One region of the Microcella indica genome, then DNA from elsewhere that is predicted to be linked to it. Evidence: predicted binding sites of a transcription regulator. Region 1 holds the regulator's gene; the other holds the start of a gene.
What was found. Region 1 encodes HspR, which represses chaperone genes until heat shock. Its sites were predicted from a motif close to AAGTTGAGTCNNNNNGACTCAACTT; they were not measured.
Positions count from the first base shown of each region.

Region 2: HUJ41_RS01510 (Hsp20/alpha crystallin family protein) is a predicted target of HspR. The motif match lies at 8,966-8,990, and genes of this name have one in related genera.

Region 1 covers NZ_CP058670.1:2,501,848-2,513,143, reverse strand. The annotation lists gene HUJ41_RS12235 (ATP-binding protein) at 1-711, shown strand, start outside; gene HUJ41_RS12230 (MFS transporter) at 716-2,173, opposite strand; gene dnaK (molecular chaperone DnaK) at 2,392-4,272, shown strand; gene HUJ41_RS12220 (nucleotide exchange factor GrpE) at 4,277-4,960, shown strand; gene HUJ41_RS12215 (DnaJ C-terminal domain-containing protein) at 4,970-5,953, shown strand; gene HUJ41_RS12210 (heat shock protein transcriptional repressor HspR) at 6,019-6,417, shown strand; gene HUJ41_RS12205 (class I SAM-dependent methyltransferase) at 6,460-7,575, shown strand; gene HUJ41_RS12200 (NADPH-dependent F420 reductase) at 7,591-8,262, opposite strand; gene HUJ41_RS12195 (ATP-dependent Clp protease ATP-binding subunit) at 8,427-10,580, shown strand; gene HUJ41_RS12190 (LysE family transporter) at 10,595-11,296, opposite strand, start outside.
Region 2 covers NZ_CP058670.1:306,998-318,293, reverse strand. The annotation lists gene HUJ41_RS01555 (ABC-F family ATP-binding cassette domain-containing protein) at 1-4, opposite strand, end outside; gene HUJ41_RS01550 (bifunctional methylenetetrahydrofolate dehydrogenase/methenyltetrahydrofolate cyclohydrolase) at 132-1,043, opposite strand; gene glyA (serine hydroxymethyltransferase) at 1,046-2,323, opposite strand; ZMP/ZTP riboswitch at 2,375-2,458, opposite strand; gene HUJ41_RS01540 (MFS transporter) at 2,462-3,754, opposite strand; gene purU (formyltetrahydrofolate deformylase) at 3,888-4,745, shown strand; gene nagA (N-acetylglucosamine-6-phosphate deacetylase) at 4,774-5,919, shown strand; gene HUJ41_RS01525 (FMN-binding protein) at 6,062-6,496, shown strand; gene HUJ41_RS01520 (FAD:protein FMN transferase) at 6,500-7,417, shown strand; gene HUJ41_RS01515 (FAD-dependent oxidoreductase) at 7,414-8,871, shown strand; gene HUJ41_RS01510 (Hsp20/alpha crystallin family protein) at 9,040-9,462, shown strand; gene HUJ41_RS01505 (heavy metal translocating P-type ATPase) at 9,459-11,296, opposite strand, start outside.

The DNA of each region.
Region 1 (11,296 bases):
GTGGAGCCGCCACGGTCGATCGTGCTCTTCGGCCCTCCCGGCACCGGCAAGACGACCTTCGCGAAGGCGGTGGCGTCGCGCCTGCAGTGGCCCTTCGTCGAGGTCTTCCCCTCGCGTCTCGCGCACAGCCCCCAGGGTCTCGCCGGGGGGCTGCGGGAGACGTTCCTCAACATCGCGGAGCTCGACCACGTCATCGTCTTCATCGACGAGGTCGAGGAGATCGCGGCGCAGCGCGGCGGGGAGCCGCCGTCGGCCATGCAGGGCGTCACCAACGAGCTGCTCAAGATCATCCCGGCCTTCCGCGACTCCCCGGGGCGGCTGCTGATATGCGCGACGAACTTCATCCGCGCACTCGACGCGGCGTTCCTCCGCCACGGTCGATTCGACTACGTGATCCCGATCGGGCTGCCGGACGCCGCGGCTCGGGAGGCGATCTGGTCGCGGTACATCCCCGAATCGGTGCAGGGCAGCCTCGACGTCGCGCAGATCGTCGCGAGCACCGACGGCTACTCGCCGGCCGACATCGAGTTCGCGGCGCGGTCGGCCGCCCAGGCCGCGCTCGAGCAGTCGGTGTTTGGCGAGGGCGGGGAGCACAAGCTCGGACCCTCCACCGAGGACTACCTCGAGGCGATCGCGAAGACCCGCGCGACGGTCTCGTCGGTCGTCTCCACGCAGTTCGAGGAGGACATCGAGGCGCTCGCGCGCACGTAGCCCTCTAGCTGCGGGAGGCGAGGGAAGCGTGCTCGCCGGGCTTCACGAAGAGCATGAGCACGAAGCCGATGGCGAGGATCACGACGATGCCGAGCACGCCCCACAGGGTTGCGTTGGGGGAACCGAGAGCCGACGCCGTCGAAATGAACCCGGCCCATGCGGCAGGGGCGAGGAAGCTGACGGCGCGACCCGTCGTGGCATAGAGGCCGAAGATCTCACCCTCGCGTCCGGCGGGGGTGACGCGCGCAAGGAGCGAACGACTCGCGGCCTGCACGGGACCGACAAAGGCGGTGAGGGCAAGGCCGAAGATCCAGAACACGACGACGCCCGCGGGCTCGAGCAGGAAGACCAGAACGCCCGAGACACTGAGCCCGGCGAGAGCGAAGAGGATGACGCGGCGTGCGCCGAACTTGTCGTCGAGGCGACCGGCGAAGATCGTGGAGACTCCCGCGATGAGGTTCGCGGCGATGCCGAAGATGATGACCTCGTTGGCGCTGAAGCCGAAGGCGACGGAGGCGAGGATCGCGCCGAACGTGAAGACACCCGCAAGCCCGTCGCGGTAGACGGCGGCGGCGAGCAGGAACCAGAAGGTCTGACGGGCCGTGCGGAACAGATCGACGATGTCGTGCCACAGCACCACGTAGGAGCGGAAGAAGTTGACGCGCGGGCGGTCGGCGGCGGGCTCCGACTCGGGAACGTTGAGGAAGATCGGGATGGCGAAGATGAGCGTCCACACCGCGCAGCCGAGGGCGATGATGCGGAAGGGCATGCCGTTGTCGAGCGGCAGGCCGAAGAAGTCGAAGGTCTGCGCGACGACGACGATGATCATCGCCACGATCCCGCCGAGGTAGCCGAAGCCCCAGCCGAGTCCGCTCACGCGGCCGATCGTCGCGCGGGTCGAGACCTGCTTGAGCATGGCGTTGTAGTTGACGCCCGCGATCTCGCCGAAGACCGAGCCGGCGGCGATGAGCATCGCGCCGAGCCAGAAGAACTCCGGCATGGCCTCGACGAAGAACAGGCCAGCGGTACAGACGATGAGGAGACCCGTGCCGATGCCGAGCCAGAGCTTGCGATTGCCCGCGGCGTCGGCGCGCTGGCCGAGCACGGGGGCGACGAGGGCGATGAGAAGGCCCGCGATGAGAGTCGCGACGCCGTAGTTCGCGGAGAGCCCGTCGATCGCGCGCCGGTACTCCGGGTCTTCCGTACCGAGCGCGACCACCGCCGGATCGATGAAGGCATCGGATGTCAAGTAGAGGGCGGCGAAGACGAAGGTGAGGATGACCGTGTTGAAGGGCTGCGTCGCCCAATCCCACAGTGCCCATGACCACACCTGCCGGCGGGGAACGGGCTTCTCGCTGAACGGGCCACCCGCGGCGGCGACGGCACCCGTGCGGGCGACCGTCGGCGGCTCGATGGAAGAGGAGGGCGTGTCGACGTCGTTGTCGCCGGGCTTCTCAGTCATGCGCTCACGCTACTGCGAGCCGGTGAACAGCCGGTAGCGATCGCGCGCACATTCGCAAGACCAAGCGCCAGAACCCTGAGAGTTGAGCCAGGGCAGCTCAAGTTTTCACCCCTCGACTTGACACCGAGCATCCGGTCTCTCAAACTTGATATCGCGCGACTCAACCTTTCGCGCCCCCGACTTCAGAGCGTCACCCCAACACCAGAAGGAGCACCACCATGGCACGTGCCGTCGGCATCGACCTCGGAACCACGAACTCCGTCGTCTCCGTCCTCGAAGGTGGAGAACCCACCGTCATCGCCAACGCAGAGGGCTTCCGCACCACGCCCTCCGTCGTGGCCTTCACCAAGGACGGCGAGGTGCTCGTCGGCGAGACCGCCAAGCGCCAGGCCGTCACCAACGTCGACCGCACCATCGCGAGCGTCAAGCGCCACATGGGCACCGACTGGACCCAGGCGATCGACGACAAGAAGTACACGCCGCAGGAGATCAGCGCGCGCATTCTCGCCAAGCTCAAGCGCGACGCCGAACAGTACCTGGGCGAGAGCGTCACCGACGCCGTCATCACCGTGCCCGCCTACTTCAACGACGCTGAGCGCCAGGCCACGAAGGAGGCCGGCGAGATCGCGGGGCTGAACGTGCTGCGCATCATCAACGAGCCGACCGCGGCGGCCCTCGCCTACGGGCTCGACAAGGGCAAGGAGGACGAGCTCATCCTGGTCTTCGACCTCGGTGGCGGAACCTTCGACGTGAGCCTGCTCGAGGTGGGCAAGGACGACGACTTCAGCACCATCCAGGTCAAGGCGACCTCCGGTGACAACCGGCTCGGCGGCGACGACTGGGATGAGCGCGTGGTCGACTACCTCGTCAAGCGCTTCAAGGACTCGACGGGCGTCGACGTCACGAAGGACAAGATCGCCAAGCAGCGCCTCAAGGAGGCCGCCGAGCAGGCGAAGAAGGAGCTCTCGAGCTCCACGAGCACCAACATCCAGCTGCCGTACCTCTCGCTCACCGAGAACGGCCCAGCCAACCTCGACGAGTCGCTGAGCCGCGCCAAGTTCGAAGAGCTCACGAGCGACCTGCTCGACCGCACCAAGAAGCCCTTCGAAGATGTCATCAAGGAGGCCGGGGTCAAGGTCGACGACATCGCCCATGTGGTGCTCGTCGGCGGCTCGACCCGCATGCCCGCGGTCAACGAGCTCGTCAAGAAGATGACAGGCGGCAAGGAGCCCAACAAGGGCGTCAACCCCGACGAGGTCGTCGCCGTGGGCGCGGCCCTCCAGGCGGGCGTCCTCAAGGGCGAGCGCAAGGACGTCCTGCTCATCGACGTCACGCCCCTCAGCCTCGGCATCGAGACCAAGGGCGGCATCATGACCAAGCTCATCGAGCGCAACACGGCCATCCCGACCAAGCGCAGTGAGACCTTCACGACGGCGGACGACAACCAGCCCTCCGTGGCGATCCAGGTCTTCCAGGGCGAGCGCGAGTTCACGCGGGACAACAAGAACCTCGGCACGTTCGAGCTCACCGGCATCGCGCCCGCGCCTCGGGGCATCCCTCAGGTCGAGGTGACCTTCGACATCGATGCCAACGGCATCGTGCACGTGAGCGCGAAGGACAAGGGCACTGGCAAGGAGCAGTCGATGACCATCACGGGCGGATCCTCGCTCGAGAAGGACGACATCGAGCGCATGATCCGCGAGGCCGAGGAGCACGCCGCCGAGGACAAGGAGCGTCGCGAGAAGGCCGAGTTGCGCAACAACTCCGAGCAGCTCGCCTACTCGATCGAGAAGCTCATCAAGGAGAACGAGGAGAACCTCCCCGACGACGTCAAGAGCGAGGTGCAGGCCGATGTGGATGCTCTCAAGACGGCGCTCGCCGGTGACGACGACGACGCCGTGAAGTCGGCGTTCGACACCCTCAACCAGTCGCAGACGAAGCTCGGCGAGGCCATCTACGCGGCCTCGCAGGCGGAAGCCGCCGCGGGCGAGCAGCCCGAGGCGCCGGCCGAGGACGACGATGAGGACGTCGTCGACGCCGAGATCGTCGACGACGAGGACGAGAAGTCTGACTCGGACGCCGACAAGGACAAGAAGTAAGCCGATGGCGGCCAAGAAGCGCAAGAACGAGGACGGGGCGGAGGTGCCCGAGGAGGGCACCCCCACCCCGGCCGCGGCCGACGAACACGGTGACGAGCACAGTGATCAGGCTGCTCGCGACGACGACGCCCCTCTCGCCGAGGACGGCGCGACGACGGATGCCGAGGAGCTCGACGAGCTCTTCGCCGTCGAGGATGCCGACGTGGAGGTCTCGGAGTCGGGCAACTCGCTCGATGCCGACATCGACCACATCCTCTCGGAGGCTGGGGCGAAGGAGATCGAGGAGTACCGGGACCGCGCTGCGCGCGCGGAGGCCGAGCTCGCGAACTTCCGCACGCGCGTCGAGCGCGATCGCGCGGCGAACCGCGAAGCGGTCGTCGCCGAGGTGATCCGCTCCCTTCTGCCGGCGATCGACGACCTGGATCGTGCGGCCTCGCACGGCGACCTCGAGGGCAGCCCGCTCGAACTCGTGGCGCAGAAGATGCGCAGCAGCTTCGAGCGGTACGGCCTGCGACGCGTGGGCGAGATCGGCGAGCCTTTCGACCCGGCCCTGCACGAGGCCCTCGTGCAGCTGCCGAGCGCGGAGGCGACGTCGAACACCGTCGCCGATGTGATCGAGGTCGGCTACGCCCTCGGGGAGAAGCTCGTGCGCCCGGCGAAGGTGGCCGTCTCGGTTCCCGAGAACTAGGAGGGCGACATGGCCAGCAACGACTGGTTCGAGAAGGACTTCTACGCCGTTCTCGGCGTGCCGAAGGACGTCTCGGCGGCAGACCTCAAGAAGGCCTACCGTGCCCTCGCTCGCAAGTACCACCCTGACTCGAACCCCGACGACGCGACTGCGGAGGCACGCTTCAAGGAGATCAGCGAGGCGCACGCCGTCCTCGCCGACCCGGCCCAGCGCGCCGAGTACGACCAGTTGCGCGCGATGGGCTCGGGAGCCCGTTTCACCGCCGGCGGCGGCGGGCAGGGCGGATTCGAGGACGTCTTCGGCGGCATGTTCGGCGGCGGCGCCGGTGGTCGCCGCGCCCAGCAAGGCGGCGCCGGCGGTTTCGAGGACATCTTCGGCGGCATGTTCGGCGACGGCCGGTTCGGCCAGACGACGGGCGGTTTCCGCGGCTACGGCGGCCCGACCAAGGGTCGCGACCAGACCGCCTCGGTGTCCCTGGAGTTCCTCACCGCGATCCAGGGGGACACGGTCACCCTCGAGCGCCAGGGCGGCAAGCCGCTCACGGTCAAGATTCCCGCGGGGGTCTCGGACGGTCAGAAGATCCGCCTCAAGGGCAAGGGCGAGCGCAGCATCGACGGCGGTCCCGCCGGTGACCTCGTGCTCACGGTCTCGGTGCGCAAGCATCCCGTCTTCGAGCGGGACGGTCTCAACCTGCGCGTCGACGTGCCCGTGACCTTCGTCGAGGCGACCCTCGGCGCGACGATCGAGGTGCCGACCCTCGGGGGCGACCCGGTCAAGCTCAAGGTCGCTCCGGGAACACCGAGCGGCCGCGTGCTGCGCGTCAAGGGCCGCGGCGTGACGACGCCGAAGGGCACGGGCGACCTGCTCGCGACCGTGCAGGTCGCGGTGCCCGCGCACGTGAGCGCCGAGAGCACGAAGAAGCTGCGCGAGTTCGCGGAGTCCCTGCCGGCTGAGAACCCGCGCGACGACCTCATCGCTCGCGCACGCGGGTAGCGCGCGACACAATGAGCTGAGGCGGGAGCGACGTGGGAGGAGACCAGGTGGACGAGGACACCCCCATGTTCGCCATCGCGATCGCGGCGGAACTGGCCGGGATGCACCCCCAGACCCTGCGGCAATACGACCGCCTCGGGCTCGTGTCGCCGACGCGCACGGCGGGGCAGAGCCGCCGCTACTCGATGCGCAACGTCGTGCAGTTGCGCGAGATCGCCCGGCTCAGCGGTGAGGGTCTCAACCTCGAGGGCATCCGCCGCATCCTCGAGCTCGAGAACGAGGTCACCGAGCTGCGTCGCCGCGTGCGCGAGCTCGAGACGGCGCTCGCCGACGAGATGCTCTCCAAGCCTGGTCGCCGCGTCTTCGCCGCCGGCTCGGAGGGCGAGGTCATCTCGCTCAAAGCGGGAACGCGCGCGCAGAAGTCGAACCAGGTCGTCGTCTGGCGACCCTTCCGCCGGGGCTAGTCGCGGCCACGCAGTCCGGCGCGAGGGCCTAGGGTTGCGCGAGTGACCGATGCTCCGCTCGACCGCGTGCTCGAACTCCTGCGCCGCCGCCCCGACGTCGAGACGCCCGAGCTGCGGGCCTGGGACGCCGCCGACCGCTACCTGCTCGACACGGCCGAGCCCTGGCTGCGGGACCGGCCCGCCGAGGTCGCCGTCATCGAGGACACCCACGGGGCGCTGACCCTCGGCGCTCTCGCCCTCGGTGCGCAGCACGTGCGCGTGCACCAGGACTCGCTCGTGGCGCGTCGGGCTCTCGACGCCAACGCGGGCGACGCCGGCGTCACAGCGATCAGCCACCATGCGCTCGCCGACGTCGTCTCGAGGGATGCCCGGCTCATCCTTCTGCGCCTGCCGCGCTCGCTCGACCGACTCGACGCGATCGCGCGCGAGGTCGCTCGCTCCGCCCACCCCGATGCCGTCCTGCTCGCGGGCAATATGGTCAAGCACATGACGCCGACCCAGAACGACGTGCTGCGCCGCAGCTGGGAGCGGGTCGACGTCTCGCTCGCGCGGGGGAAGGCGCGGCTGCTGACCGCGCGAGGGCCGCGCGACGTCGCGCCGCTCGAACCCGCTGTCGGCGAGGCGCCCGAGCACGGCCTGCGCATCGTCGCGCGGGCGGGTGTGTTCGGCGGGGCATCCCTCGATATCGGAACGCGCGCCCTCCTGGAGGTCGCCGAGCAGTGGCCCGCCTACGAGACCGCGATCGACCTGGCGTGCGGGTCCGGCGCGCTCGCCGTCGCGCTCGCGCGCCGCGCTCCCACAGCAAGGGTCATCGCGACCGATGTCTCTGCCGTCGCCGTCGAGAGCGCACGTCTCACGGCCGATGCCAACGGCGTCGAGGTCGACACGGTGCAGGACGACGGCCTGTCGACGCAGCCGACCGACAGCGCCGACCTCATCGTGCTCAACCCGCCGTTCCACGTCGGGGCGGCCGTGCACACCGGCGTCGCGCTGAGGCTCTTTGCCGAGGCGGGGCGCGTGCTGCGCCCTGGCGGGCAGCTGTGGAGCGTGTGGAACAGCCACCTGGACTATGCGCCCGCCCTCGAGCGCGCGGTGGGCCCGACGCGGCAGGCTTCCCGCGGGCCGAAGTTCACGGTGACCGTCTCGCGGCGGCGCTGACGAGCGCCGGGTGAGCTACCGCTCGCCGTAGCTGCGCACGGCCGCGAGCTGTTCCCGCAGCTCGGCCGCGGCGAAGCGCGGCCCGTAGCCGGGGGTATCCCGCTGAATGCGCCAGCTGTCGCTGAGCGGCCCGCCGACGATCGCGTCGAATCCGATCGCCTCGACGAGCTCGGTCACGCGCCGCACCGCCGCGTCATCGTCGCCGTACACCATGAGGGCACGACGCGTGGAGCTGCCGGAGGGCTCGGCGTGGGCCGAGATGTCGGCGGCGGGGATGTGGTTGAAGGCCTTCACGACCGTCGACTCGGGCAGGTGCTGCGCCACCCACTCTGCGGTCGTGAGGCGCTCCTCGTCGAGCTCGGCGATGCTGCCGTCTCGGCCCGGGTAGTAGTTGTTGGTGTCGATCACGATGCGCCCCGCGAGCGATTCGCTCGGGATGCTCGGCACGACGCCGAGCGGAACCGTGAGCACGACGAGTTCGCCCGCACGGGAGGCCTCCTCGACGGTGCCGGGGGTCACGGTGCCGCCACCGCCCGCCGTGACCTCGGCGGCGAACTCCTCGAGCGAGGCGGGGCCGCGCGAGTTCGCGATCACGATGTCGTGCCCGAGCCTCGCGAATGCGCGGGCGAGCTGCGAGCCGATGTTGCCGGAACCGATGATGCCGAGAGTCGTCATGGTGGGCTTCAAGCGATTGCCCCGGCGGAGTATTTCCCGCTTGTGAGCGGCCTGCGTGTTCGCCGTGAGCAGAGCCTCGGAACGGGCATCCGCTAGCGGAGTCGAGCACCGCGGCGTAAACTTGAGTCACCGCGACTCAACATTGCCGCGCACCCTCTGCCCCGCAGGAGAACACGATGGCCAACATGCAAGGTGCCCCCTCCAGTCAGGAGGCCCAGAAGTCTGCCCTCGAGCAGTACGGCGTCAACCTCACCGAGATCGCCCGCTCCGGCAAGCTCGACCCCGTCATCGGCCGCGACGCCGAGATTCGCCGCGTGAGCCAGGTGCTCAGCCGCCGCACCAAGAACAACCCAGTTCTCATCGGCGAGCCCGGCGTCGGCAAGACCGCCGTCGTCGAGGGGCTCGCCCAGCGCATCGTCGCGGGCGACGTGCCCGACTCGCTCAAGGACAAGCAGCTCGTGGGTCTCGACCTCGCCGCCCTCGTCGCCGGCGCCAAGTACCGAGGCGAGTTCGAGGAGCGTCTCAAGGCCGTTCTGAAGGAGATCGACGACTCCGACGGCCAGGTCATCACGTTCATCGACGAGCTGCACTCCCTCATGGGCGCCGGTGGCGGTGAGGGCTCGGTCGCGGCAGCGAACATGCTCAAGCCCATGCTCGCCCGAGGCGAGCTGCGTCTCATCGGTGCGACGACGCTCAACGAGTACCGCGAGTTCATCGAGAAGGACGCCGCGCTCGAGCGCCGCTTCCAGCAGGTCTACGTCGGCGAGCCGAGCGTCGAGGACACGGTCGCGATCCTGCGCGGCCTCAAGGAGCGCTACGAGGCACACCACAAGGTCTCGATCGCCGACAGCGCGCTCGTCGCGGCTGCCTCGCTCAGCAACAGGTACATCACCGCGCGCCAGCTGCCCGACAAGGCGATCGACCTCGTCGACGAGGCGGCGAGCCGGCTCAAGATGGAGATCGAGTCGAGCCCCGTCGAGCTCGACGAGCTCAAGCGCGCCGTGACGCGCCTCGAGATCGAGGAGCTCGCCCTCAAGAAAGAGAAGGACGACGCGTCGAAGGCCCGGCTCGAGAAGCTGCGCGGCGAGCTGGCCGAGAAGACAGCCGAGCGGGATGCCCTGCAGAAGCGTTGGGCGGCCGAGAAGTCGGGCCTGACCGCCGTCGGCGACCTGCGCACGCGCCTCAACGACGCGCGCATCGAGCTCGACCGCGCCATGCGCGAGGGGCAGTACCAGGAGGCCTCGCGCCTCAACTACGAGGTGATCCCGGGCATCGAGACGCAGCTCGCGGAGGCCGAGTCGGCCGAGAGCGGCCCGCGCATGGTTAACGACCAGGTGACGGACGAAGACATTGCCGCGGTCGTGGCGGCCTGGACGGGCATCCCCGTCGACAAGCTCACGCAGGGCGAGACGGAGAAGCTGCTGACCCTGGAGGCGGAGCTCGGCAAGCGCATCATCGGTCAGAAAGATGCCGTCGTGGCCGTGTCGGAGGCGGTGCGCCGCACGCGCGCGGGCATCAGCGACCCCGACCGCCCGACCGGCTCGTTCCTCTTCCTCGGCCCCACGGGCGTCGGCAAGACCGAGCTCGCGAAGGCGCTCGCCGACTACCTGTTCGACGACGAGAAGGCGCTCGTGCGCATCGACATGAGCGAGTACGGGGAGAAGTTCGCCGTCTCGCGCCTCATCGGCGCCCCTCCCGGTTACGTGGGCTACGAGCAGGGCGGCCAACTGACCGAGGCCGTGCGTCGCCGCCCCTACTCGGTGATCCTGCTCGACGAGGTCGAGAAGGCGCACCCCGAGGTCTTCGACCTGCTGCTGCAGGTGCTCGACGACGGCCGGCTCACCGATGGCCAGGGTCGCACCGTCGACTTCCGCAACACGATCCTCATCCTCACCTCGAACCTGGGCTCGCAGCTGCTCATCGACCCGTCGCTCGAGTGGGAGGCGAAGGTCGCCGGCGTGAACGACATGGTGCGGCAGGCCTTCAAGCCGGAGTTCGTCAACCGGCTCGATGACATCGTGGTGTTCGCACCGCTCACGACGGACGATCTCGGCCAGATCGTGTCGCTGCAGATCGATCGCCTCGAGCGCCGCCTCGTCGACCGTCGCCTGCAGCTGGCGGTGACGCCGGATGCTCGCACGTGGCTCGCCGAGCGCGGCTACGACCCCGTGTACGGGGCGCGGCCGCTGCGCAGGCTCATGCAGCACGAGATCGACGACGCCCTCGCCCGCGCGATCCTCTCGAGCACGATCGCCGACGGCGACGTGGTGCGCGTCGACGTCGCCCCCGAGGGCACGGACGGCCTCGTCGTCTCGCGCATGGAGGTCTGAGGTCGCAGGTCCGCTCAGCCGTCCCACGCCGCGCGCACGGCGAGGAGGATGATGATGCCGCCCCCCACGAGGGCCGTGATGCGCGCGCCGATCGGCCCGACGAGGGCCCGGCCGGCGAGGGCGCCCGCGGTCGTGAGCAGCAGCTGCCAGCTGAGCGAGGCGGCGAACGCCGCCGCGACGAAGACGATGCGCTCGAGCGGCGAGGCGTCGAGGGCGAGCGTCGAGCTGCCGATGAGCGCGGCGAAGTAGACGACCGTCACGGGGTTCACGAGCGTGAGGGCGCCGACGGTGAGGAAGAGCCGGCGCGCGGTGGTCGTGCGCGAGGCCGTCGCCGTGCTGCCGGACGGGGCGGGCGCCGGGGTCGTGTCGCTCAAGGCTGCGTCGGCCAGGGGTGCGTCGGCCGGGGCTGCGTCGGTGGGAGCATCCGCGCTGATCGGCGGCACGTGCCTCGGCGCTGCGCGCAGCCCGGGCAGCGCGATCATGATGCCGAGCGCGACGAGCACGATGACGGAGAGCCAGCGGAGAGGTTCTTCGATGAGCACGATGACCGGCGCGATGGCTGCTCCTGCCACGACGGCGATCGTCGCGTAGAGGCCGTCAACCGTCGCGGCACCGAGTGCGCCGCCCGCGGCGACGCGTGCGCCGTGGCGCGCGCCATGCGTGATGAGGAGCGCCGCGATCGCCCCGACCGGGATCGCGATCGCGTACCCGGCGAG
Region 2 (11,296 bases), 390 kb from region 1:
ACATGAGGATGGTGCCGTTTCGGCTCGCAGGTCTCCCGCCGGGCGAAGCCTCGGGCGCGGGACGGACTGCGTCATCTCTTCATGATGGGGTCGAGAATACCCCACCCCTCCAGCCGACCGCGAGGGGCAGGTCAGCCGGCGGCGCGCTCGGCGGTCTCGACGACGTTCGCGAGGAGGAGCGCGCGCGTCATGGGGCCGACGCCTCCGGGGTTCGGCGACACCCAGCCGGCGACGCTCGCCACATCGGCCGCCACGTCGCCCGCGATGCGCGAGCGACCCGACTCGGGGTCCTCGACGCGGGAGACGCCGACGTCGAGCACGATCGCCCCGGGCGACACGTCGGCGGCGCTCACGATGCCGGGCACGCCGGCGGCCGCCACGATCACGTCGGCGCGACGAAGGTGCTCGGCGAGGTCGCGCGTGCCCGTGTGGGTGAGTGTCACGGTCGCGTTGTACTCGCGGCGCGTCAGGAGTGCGCCGAGCGAGCGGCCGACGGTCACGCCGCGGCCGACGACGACGACGTCCTTGCCCACCCACGACAGCCCGTGGCGCTCGACGAGCTCGATGACGCCGCGCGGCGTGCACGGCAGGGGCGAGTCGATCTCGCGCGTGACGCGCAGCATGAGGCGCCCGAGGTTGGTGGGGTGCAGCCCGTCGGCGTCCTTGTCGGGATGCACACGCTCGAGAATCGCGTCGGTGTCGATGTGCGGCGGCAGCGGCAACTGCACGATGAAGCCCGTGACGGCGTCGTCGGCGTTGAGCTCGTCGATGACGGCCTCGAGCTCGGCCTGCGTCGTCTCCACCGGCAGATCGCGGCGGATCGATGCGATGCCGACTTCGGCGCAGTCCTTGTGCTTGCCGCCGACGTACCAGCGGGAGCCTGGGTCGTCGCCGACGAGCACGGTCGCGAGCCCCGGCACGATGCCGCGGGTCGCGAGGTCGGCGACGCGCCCGGTCAGCTCGGCCTTGATGGTCGCCGCGGTGGCGGTTCCGTCGAGGATGCGCGCCGACGAGTCGGCGCGGTCGCGCTCGTGCTCGGCCATGGCTACAGCCCCGGGTAGAGCGGGAACGCCTCGGTGAGCGCCTCGACGCGGCCGCGCAGCGCAGCGATGTCGGGGCTCGGCATGAGCGAGTGCGCGATGATGTCGGCGACCTTGCCGAACTGCTCCTCGGCGAAGCCGCGGGTCGCGAGGGCCGGAGTGCCGATGCGCACGCCGCTGGTGACCATCGGCGGGCGCGGGTCGAAGGGCACGCCGTTGCGGTTGACGGTGATGCCGACCTCGTGCAGCAGGTCCTCCGCCTGCTTGCCGTCGAGCGGCGAGGTGCGCAGGTCGACGAGCGCGAGGTGCACGTCGGTGCCCCCGGTGAGCACGTTGACGCCCGCGTCGATGGCATCCGGCTGGGTGAGGCGGTCGGCGAGAATGCGCGCACCCTGGATGGTGCGCTCCTGCCGCGACACGAACTCGGGAGTCGCGGCGAGCTTGAACGCCACAGCCTTGGCCGCGATGACGTGCATGAGCGGTCCGCCCTGCTGGCCGGGGAAGACGGCGGAGTTGAGCTTCTTGAACAGCGACTCGTCGTTGCTGAGGATGATGCCCGAGCGCGGGCCCGCGAGTGTCTTGTGCACGGTCGAGCTCACCACGTGGGCGTGGGGCAGCGGCGAGGGATGCAGGCCCGCGGCGACGAGACCGGCGAAGTGCGCCATGTCGACCCACAGCTTGGCGCCGACCTCGTCGGCGATGGCACGGAAGGCGGCGAAGTCGAGCTGGCGCGAGTACGCCGACCAGCCGGCGATGATGACGGTCGGCTTGACCTCGAGCGCCTTCGCGCGCACAGCATCCATGTCGATGAGCATCGTCTCGGGGTCGACGCCGTAGGCGGTGGCGTTGTAGACCTTGCCGGAGAAGTTGAGCTTCATGCCGTGCGTGAGGTGGCCGCCGTGGGCGAGCTCGAGGCCGAGGATCGTGTCGCCGGGCGTCGCGAGAGCGTGCAGCACGGCCGCGCTGGCCGAGGCGCCCGAGTGGGGCTGCACGTTGGCGAACTCGGCGCCGAACAGGCTCTTGGCGCGCTCGATGGCGAGGTTCTCGGCGATGTCGACGAACTCGCAGCCTCCGTAGTAGCGCTTGCCGGGGTACCCCTCGGCGTACTTGTTCGTGAGAACGGAGCCCTGGGCTTCGAGGATGGCGCGCGGAACGAAGTTCTCGCTCGCGATCATCTCGAGCGTGTGGCGCTGGCGGCTCAGCTCCTGGTCGAGCACGGCGGCGATCTCGGGGTCCACCGTCTCGAGGGGCTCGTTGAAGGTCGAAGGCAGGGAATCAGACACGGTCGGCTCCTTGTACGCGGGCTCGGGGCACGCTGCCCCGGCGGGTGGTGTGCTGAGGGCCCAGGCGAACGGCCCCTCGCCGTGTCAGTCGCTTCCTGATGGTGACCCATCTGAACGCCAGTTGCGACGGCGTCGAGTCTACCGCGGCTCTCGCCCGCCGCGCTGAGAGTGATCGGGCAGCACGATCGACCCGGTGATGAGCGGCACGCTCGACTCGTCCGCCACGTCGTCATCGGCGACGGCGACGGGAGCGCGGCGGGCGCGCACCAGGTCGACGACGACGAGCAGAGCGAGACCGAACCCGATGATCGCGGCCTGCACGAGCGCGAGGGCCGGCGTCGGCAGCACGACGAAGAGCGCACCGCCGATCGCGGCGCCGCCGCCGATGCCGATGTTGAACGCGGTTGTGAGCAGCGCGGCGCCCACGTCGCGCACGCGCGCCGACGCCGTGTGCAGCAGGCGCGTCTGCAGGAGGGTCGGGATGCCGCCGAAGGCGGCGCCCCACACGAAGAGCAGCACGATGACGAGCAACGGCACTCCCGCCGAGAGGCCGACACCTGCCACCGACACGGCGACGACGCCGAGCATCCCGTACAGCCCCCCGCGGGGGAATCGAGACCCGAGGAATCCGGCGAGGACCAAGCCGATCGCCCCCGCGCCCCCGTAGACGAACAGGAGCGCGCCGACGCTCGCCTCCGCGAAGCCCGCCGAGTCGATGAGGAACGGGGCGATGTAGGTGTAGAAGACGTTCTGGCCGCCGACGACGATGAGCACGAGCAAGCAGATGAACAGCACGGCGGGGAACGTGGGGTCGCGGCGGGCGGGCAGGGTGATCTCGCCCGTGGCGAGCGTCGGGCGGTGCTGCACAGCCGGCAGGAACCGCACGACGAGCACCAGCAGCACGAGCACGATCGCGGCGATGACGCCGAACGCGGCACGCCAGCCGAGGGCCGTGCCGAGCGCAGTACCGGCCGGCACGCCGAGAACGAACGCCGCGGTGCCGCCACCGCTCGTGACCGCGACGGCCCGCGCGATCTGATGACGAGGAACGAGGTGGCCCGAGTAGGCGCCCGCGATCGCCCAGAACAGACCGTGCGCGAGACCGCCGAGCACCCGGGCGACGACGAGGAGCGCGTAGTCGGGGGCGATCGCCGCGCCCACGTTGGCGATCGCGAAGAGCACGAGCACGGCCAGCAGCAGGTGCTTGCGCTCGAAGCGGCGGGTCAGGGCGGCCAACGGCGCCGTCGTGAGCACGACCGTGCCCGCGAAGATCGTGATGAGCAGCCCCACCTGGGCTTCGGAGACATCGAGGTCGGCGGCGATCTGCGGCAGCAGGCCGGTGGGCAGGAACTCGCTCGTGACCATGAAGAAGATCGCGGTGGAGAGGGTGAGCAGCCCGACCCAGGGGAACGGACGAGTGGGGTGAGTCATGTGAGTGGCAAGAGCTTTCGCGGTCGGCGCGACGGGCCGACTGTCCCGGGGCGCGCCCTGACGACGAGCCGCGCGCCACTCTACCCGCGTTGGATGACCACCTGCGGGCAGCGGCGACCGTAGGCTGAAGGGCGTGACAAGCCCCCTGAACCACTGGATCGTGACCATCGTCTGCGACGACCGGCCCGGCATCGTGCATGCCGTGACGGGAGCGATCGTCGAAGCGCAGGGCAACATCACCGAGCTGCAGCAGTTCTCGGGGCTCGAGAGCGGGCGCTTCTTCCTGCGCCTGCAGACCGAGACGGCGACCGACCACGAGGGGCTGCTCGCGGCACTGCAGCCGGTGATCGAGAACTACGGCATGGAGTGCCGCGTCGACCGCGTCGGTCGCCCCCTGCGCACGCTCGTGCTCGTCTCGAAGGCGGCGCACTGCCTCAACGATCTGCTGTTCCGCCAGCGCAGCGGGCAGCTGCCTGTCGAGATTCCGCTCGTGCTCGGCAACCACCCCGACCTCGCCGAGCTCGCGAGCTTCTACGACGTCCCCTTCGAGTCGCGGCCGGTCACGACCGCCGACGAGAAGGCGGCGTTCGAGGAGCGCGTGCTGCGCGCGGTCGAGGAGCACGACATCGAGCTCGTCGTGCTCGCCCGCTATATGCAGATCCTCTCCCCCGAGCTGTGCGCCGCGCTCGAGGGCCGCATCATCAACATCCACCACTCGTTCCTGCCGGGCTTCAAGGGTGCGAACCCGTACCGGCAGGCCCATCAGCGGGGTGTGAAGCTCATCGGTGCGACGGCGCACTTCGTCACGAGCGACCTCGACGAGGGCCCCATCATCGAGCAGAACGTCGTGCGGGTCGACCACTCGCGGTCGCCGGCCGAGCTCGTCGCGATCGGGCAGGACGAGGAGAGCCGCACCCTCAGCCAGGCGGTCACGTGGTTCGCGGAGGACCGAGTGCTCCTCGACGGCCAGCGGACCATCATCTTCCAGTAGTCGCTCGCTCCCCACCCGAAGGGCTCGCATGACCACGACACTGCTCACCGGCGGCCGGCTGCTCGACGCCGAGGGGTCCCGGCACGGCTGGGTCCTCCTCGAGGGCGATCGCATCGCGGCGACCGGCCTGACGGGTCAGGATGCACCGCCTCCCGCCGCGACCACGATCGACGTCGCCGGCCGCACGATCACGCCCGGGTTCATCGACCTCCACGGGCACGGCGGCGGCGGTGCCGCGTACGACAACGGGCCGGACGAGATTCGCCAGGCACTCGCGACGCACCGCGCCCACGGCACGACCCGCTCGGTCATCTCGCTCGTCGCCAACCCCCTCGACGACGTCGTCGCGAGCCTCGGGGTGGTCGCGGCGCTCACGGAGAGCGACCCGACCGTCGTCGGCGCGCACCTCGAGGGCCCGTTCCTCGCGATCGGCCGCCGGGGCGCGCACTCCCCCGAGTTCCTCCGCGACCCGGACGAGGCCACCGTGGCGACCCTGCTCGAGGCGGGTGACGGTTGCATCCGGCAGGTCACGATCGCCCCCGAGCTGCCCGGAGCGCTCGACGCGGTGCGGCAGTTCGTCGCGGCGGGCGTCGTCGTCGCGGTCGGGCACACCGAGGCCGACGAGTACCTCGCGCGGGCCGCCTTCGAGGCGGGGGCGACGCTCGTGACGCACATCTTCAACGCCATGCCGGGCATCCACCACCGCGACCCTGGACCGATCGTCGCGGGCTTCGACGACGACAGCGTGACCCTCGAACTCGTGCTCGACGGGGTGCACGTGCACCCCTCGGTCGCCCAGATGATCTTCCGCGCCGCTCCGCACCGGGTCGCGCTCGTGACCGACGCGATGGCGGCCGCGGGAGGGCAGGACGGCTACTACCAGCTCGGCTCGCTCAACGTCACCGTGCAGAACGGTCTCGCCGTGCTCAACGGCACGCAGACGATCGCCGGCTCGACCCTCACGCAGGATGTCGCGCTGCGCACGGCCGTGACCGTCGCCGGTATCGACGAGGCGCGCGCGGTCGAGGCGCTCACCCGCACGCCGGCGTTCGTGCTCGGCCGCGACCACGAGTGGGGCTCGCTCGCGGCGGGCTTCGCCGCCGACCTCGTCGTCCTCGACGACGACTGGCGCACCGAGCGCGTCTGGGCGAACGGGGTCGAGGTCGCGCGGTAGAGCACGGCGAGCGCCGGGGGCAATCGCTCGGCGCGACCACAGCGAATACTCACTCAGAGGCACGAGGCTGATGGTGTGCCGAGTGCACTCTGAGCTCGCGAGCGCGAGTACGCGCCCCCTCACCGCAGACTCGAGGAGACCCATGACCCGCAGCACTCGGCCCTCCGCCATGCCGCTCTACGCCTCGGCAGCCGGCCTCACCCTCCTCGGCACCCTCGCCGGGTGCGCTGATGCGGGCGCGACGGCCGGCGGCACGACCCCTGGCGACACCTCGGCGAGCTACGCCGACGGCAGCTACCAGGCCAACGGCACCTACACCTCACCCAACGGCAGCGAAAACATCATCGTCGCGGTCACGCTCGAGGACGACGTGGTGACCGAGGTCGAGGTGACGACCAACCCCAACAACCCGACGACCGAGTTCTACCAGTCGGCCTTCGCCGAGGGCATCGCCGCCGAGGCGGTCGGCGTCGACATCGACCTGCTCGACGTCACGCGCGTCTCCGGCTCCTCGCTCACGAGCGGCGGGTTCCGCGAGGCCATCGCGAGCATCAAGGCCGACGCGCTCGAGGGCTGAGACGTGGCGTCGAGCCGCTTCGACGCGATCGGGGTGCCATGGCGCCTCGACGTCAGCGGTGCGCACGGCGGCGAGCACGACGGTGAACACGGCGTTGAGGCCGACGGCGAACTCAGCGACGACGACCTCGCCGCCGTGCACGCGCGCATCGAGCGCTTCGACCGCGACTGGTCGCGCTTCCGCACCGACTCGCTCGTGAGCCGCATCGCGCGCGGGGCCGGCTCCTGGACCCTGCCCGAGGATGCTGTGCCGATGCTCGACCTCTACCGCGAGCTGCACGACCTCACCGACGGCAGGCTCAGCCCGCTCGCGGGCGCCTCGCTCGAGCAGCTCGGCTACGACGCGACCTACCGGCTCGAGCCGCGCGGCGCCCCGCGCGCTGCGCCGCGCTGGGGCGACGCCCTGAGCCTGCGCGAGACCGCGGCCGGGCTCGTGCTCGACTGCCCCGCCCCCGTGCTGCTCGACGTGGGCGCGGCCGGCAAGGGCTACCTCGTCGACCTCGTCGGCGACCTGCTGCAGGCCCGTGGCGCGATCGAGACCGTCGTGGATGCGAGCGGAGACCTGCGCTGCTGGGGCGAGCGCAGCATCCGTGTCGCTCTCGAGAACCCGGCCAACCCCGCGAAGGCGGTCGGCGTCGTCGAGGTGCGCGGCGCGGCCCTCTGCGGGTCGGCGTCGAACCGGCGCGCGTGGGGCGACGGCCTGCACCACATCGTCGACGCGACGACGGGCCGACCGGTCGGCGGAGTCATCGCGGCGTGGGCGATCGCCGAGACGGCGCTGCTCGCCGATGGGCTCGCGACGGCGCTCTTTCTCACCGAACCGGCGCGCCTGGCCGAGCGTTTCCCGTTCCAGTGGGTTCGATTGTTCGACGATGGCCGCCTCGAGGGCAGCCCCGACCTGTCAGGAGAGCTGTTCGCATGAGAGCGACGATCGACGCCGTCACCGGCCGCGTGAGCATGTACCGACTGGCGACCGCGAGCCTCGTCGTGGTGCTCGCTCTCGGTGTCGTCCTCGCGTTCCTCGACATCATCGGGCCCGACCCGTACGCGATCCTCGGCACCGCAGGGGTCGTGCTCGTCGCCACTCTCGGCGCAAACGAGGTCGCGGCACGACTCGCGCGCGTCGTGCCGCACCGGGAGTCGAGCGTCATCACAGCGCTCATCATCGTGTGCCTCGTGCCGCCGAGCCTCGCCACGATGGCGCTCGTGGGCGCCGCCGCCGCCGGCATCATCGCGGCGCTGTCGAAGTACCTCATCGTGTGGCGCGGGCGGCATCTGCTCAACCCTGCCGCGACGGGCGTGCTCGTCGCGAGCCTCGCCGGGCTCACGATCGGCGCGTGGTGGATCGCGACTCCCGCCATGCTGCCCGTCGTCGCCCTCGGCGCCCTCCTGCTGCTCGACCGCACGCGGCGCCTCGACGTCGGGCTCGTCGCGATCGTGCTCACGGTCGCGATCATCGGTACGCGCATCACCCTCACGGGCGCGGCGCCGCTCGACGCCTACAGCTCGGTGCTGCTGCTGTTCCCCATCGTCTTCCTCGCCGGGTTCATGCTCACCGAGCCGCTCACCCTGCCGCCGCGACGCTGGCAGCAGTGGCTCACCGCGGCGGTCGTCGCCGTGGTGTTCTCGGTGCCCTTCAGCCTCGGCCCGCTCTACACCTCCCCCGAGCTGGCCCTCGTCGTGGGCAACATCGTCGCCTTCGCTGTCTCGCGCCGCCCCGGTGTCTCGCTGCGCCTCATCGGCGCGGCGCCCCTCTCGCCGCACGCGACCGAGCTGCGCTTCGAGCCCTCGCGGCCGCTGCGCTTCGAGGCGGGCCAGTACCTTGAGCTGCACGTGCCGCACGGAGCCGACCAGAGGGGAATGCGCCGCAGCTTCACGATCGCGTCGGCCCCGAGCGATCCGATCGTGCGCCTCGGCATGCGGATGCCCGACCCGGGCTCCACGCTCAAGCGAACCCTGCGCGAGCTCAAGCCGGGGGCCCGCGTGGCGACCACGCTCATCGCCGGCGACTTCCTGCTGCCCCGCGACCGGAGCATCCCGCTGGTCCTGCTCGCGGGCGGCATCGGCGTGACGCCGTTCGCCAGTCAGCTCGCCGAGCTCACGGCCCGCGGCGAGCGGCGCGACGTCGTCGTGCTGGTCGTGCCGTCGAACCCCGGCGAGCTGCTCTACCGCGACGTTCTCGAGGCGGCGGGAGCGCGCGTCGTCGAGGTGCCGCTCGAGAGCCTGACGCGGGATGCCCTGCTCGAGCTCGTGCCCGACCTCGCTTCTCGGCGCGGGTACGTCTCGGGTGCCCCTGCAGTGGTCTCCGCGGGGCGCGCGGCCCTTCGTGCGGCGGGTGCGAAGCGCATGCAGACCGACTACTTCGTCGGGTACTGAGAACCTCGATTCACGGGTGAGAAGCCGCTCTCACCAGGACTTTCGCCGTGCGCGAACACTTGGCACTCTCCCTACTCGAGTGCTAATATCTCCTTACTTGAGTCACCCCGACTCAGGTTTACATCGACCACCCGCCACCCGGCGGGCGACGTGACAAGGAGTACCGCGATGACGATGTTCTTCGACCCGTTCCGCGAGCTCGACCGCGTTGCCTCGAGCATGCTCGACCAGCGCCAGAGCCCGCGCCTCATGCCCATGGACCTGTTCCGCGACGGCGACCACTACGTGCTCACCGCCGACCTCCCTGGTGTCGACCCCGGCACGGTCGATGTGGACGTGGATGGCCAGCTGCTCACGATCCGCGCTGAGCGCTCGGCCCGCACCGAAGAGGGCGTCCAGTGGCTCGCCCGCGAGCGCGGCACCGGCAGCTACCTGCGCCAGCTCACCCTCGGCAAAGACATCGACACCGAGAACATCTCGGCCCACTACGAGAACGGCGTGCTGAGCGTCATGATCCCCGTGGCCGAGAAGGCGAAGCCGCGCAAAATCGAGATTGCGATGGCCGGCGACCGCAAGAAGGTCTCCGCCTAGCGGGTGACGCCTCCGGGCGCGCTCCCGCGGGAGGGTGCCTCGACGGGCCTCGCATCCTCGGATGCGGGGCCCGTTCTCATGCCTCCGGCCCGATCGAGCCCCGGCAGCCGCGCCTCCCCCGCGCGCACGGCGCGCAGGGCGCCGAGGATCGCCACGAGGTCGACGACCTCCTGTAGGGCCGCGCCGGCGATCGCGGGCAGGAACCCGAACGCGGCGACGAGCATGAGCCCGACCGAGATGATGATGCCCATCCAGATGCTTTGCAAGGCGACGCGCACAGTGCGCTGCCCGATGCTCACGGCGCGGGCGACGCGGGCGACGTCGTCGAGCATGATGACGACGTCGGCCGACTCGGAGGCGGCCGTCGAGCCGCGCGCACCCATCGCGATGCCGACATCCGAGACCGCGAGAACAGGCGCGTCGTTGACGCCGTCGCCCACCATGACGACCGGACGCGGCTGGAGCTCGCGCACGATGCGCACCTTGTCCTCCGGGAGGCACTCCGCGTGCAGCTCGTCGATGCCGAGACCGGCGGCGATGGGGCGCGCGGTCGCTTCGACGTCGCCCGTCACCATGAGGGTGCGCCGGATGCCCAGCTCGCCCAGCACGCGCAGCGTCGCCGCGGCATCCGCCCGCACTTCGTCGCGCAGCACGACCGTGCCCGCGAACTCTCCATCGACCGCCACGTAGACGGCGGACTCGCCGCTCGGCAGCTCTCGCCGCTCCACGCCGACGGCGTGCTCGGCCACGAAGGCCGGCTTGCCCACGACGACAGCGAGGCCGTCGACGGTCGCGGTGACGCCGTGCGTGGCGACCTCGCGCGCATCCTCCGAGCTGCCGAGGGCCAGGCCGCGGTCGGTCGCGGCCTCGACGAGAGCTGCGGCGAGCACATGGGAGGAGTACCGCTCGGCCGAGCCGACGAGCCGTAGTAGGTCATCCTCATCGATACCACCGGCCGGGTGCACAGCGACGACCTGCGGATGCCCCTGCGTGAGAGTGCCCGTCTTGTCGAAGGCGACCGTGCGTGTGCGCGCGAGCCGCTCGAGCGCGGCAGCATTCTTGACGACGATGCCGTGCTTGGCAGCACTCGACATGCCGCCCATGAACGCGACGGGCGCGGCGATGAGCAGCGGGCACGGCGTCGCGACGACGAGCACTTCGGCGAAGCGCACGGGGTCGCCGCTGAGCGCCCAGGCGACGCCCGCGATGACGAGCGACACGATCGTGAAGGGCAGCGCGTAGCGGTCAGCGAGGCGCACGATGGGGGCGCGCGACTGGGAGGCCTCCTCCACGAGCGCGACGATGCGCTGGTACTGGCTGTCGGCGGCGCGTGCCGTTGCCACGATCTCGACCGCGTCGGCCCCGGCGAGCGAGCCGCTGAGCACGGCGTCGCCGCGCTGCCGCTCGACGGGCATGCTCTCCCCCGTGAGAGAGGACTCGTCGAAGGTCGCGGCGGCACTCGCGAGCTCGCCATCGACGGGAACGACCTCGGAGGGGCGCACGAGTAGACGATCGCCCGGTGAGACGTCGTCGACCGCGACATCCTCGACGTCGCCCTCGGCGGAGAGGCGGTGAGCCTGCTGCGGCACCTTACCCAGCAACGATCGCAGCTCGCGCTGCGCACGGCCCGCCGCGACATCCTCGAGCGCCTCGCCGCCGGCGAGCATGATCACGATCACGAGGCTCGCCCAGTACTCGCCCACGACGACGGTGCTCACGATGGCCATGATCGCGAGCACATCGAGCCCGAACTGTCCGGAGAGCAGGCTGCGCACCATGCCGACGCCCTCTTTGAGGGCGACCCCGAGAGCGAAGATCGACACTCCCCAGCGGG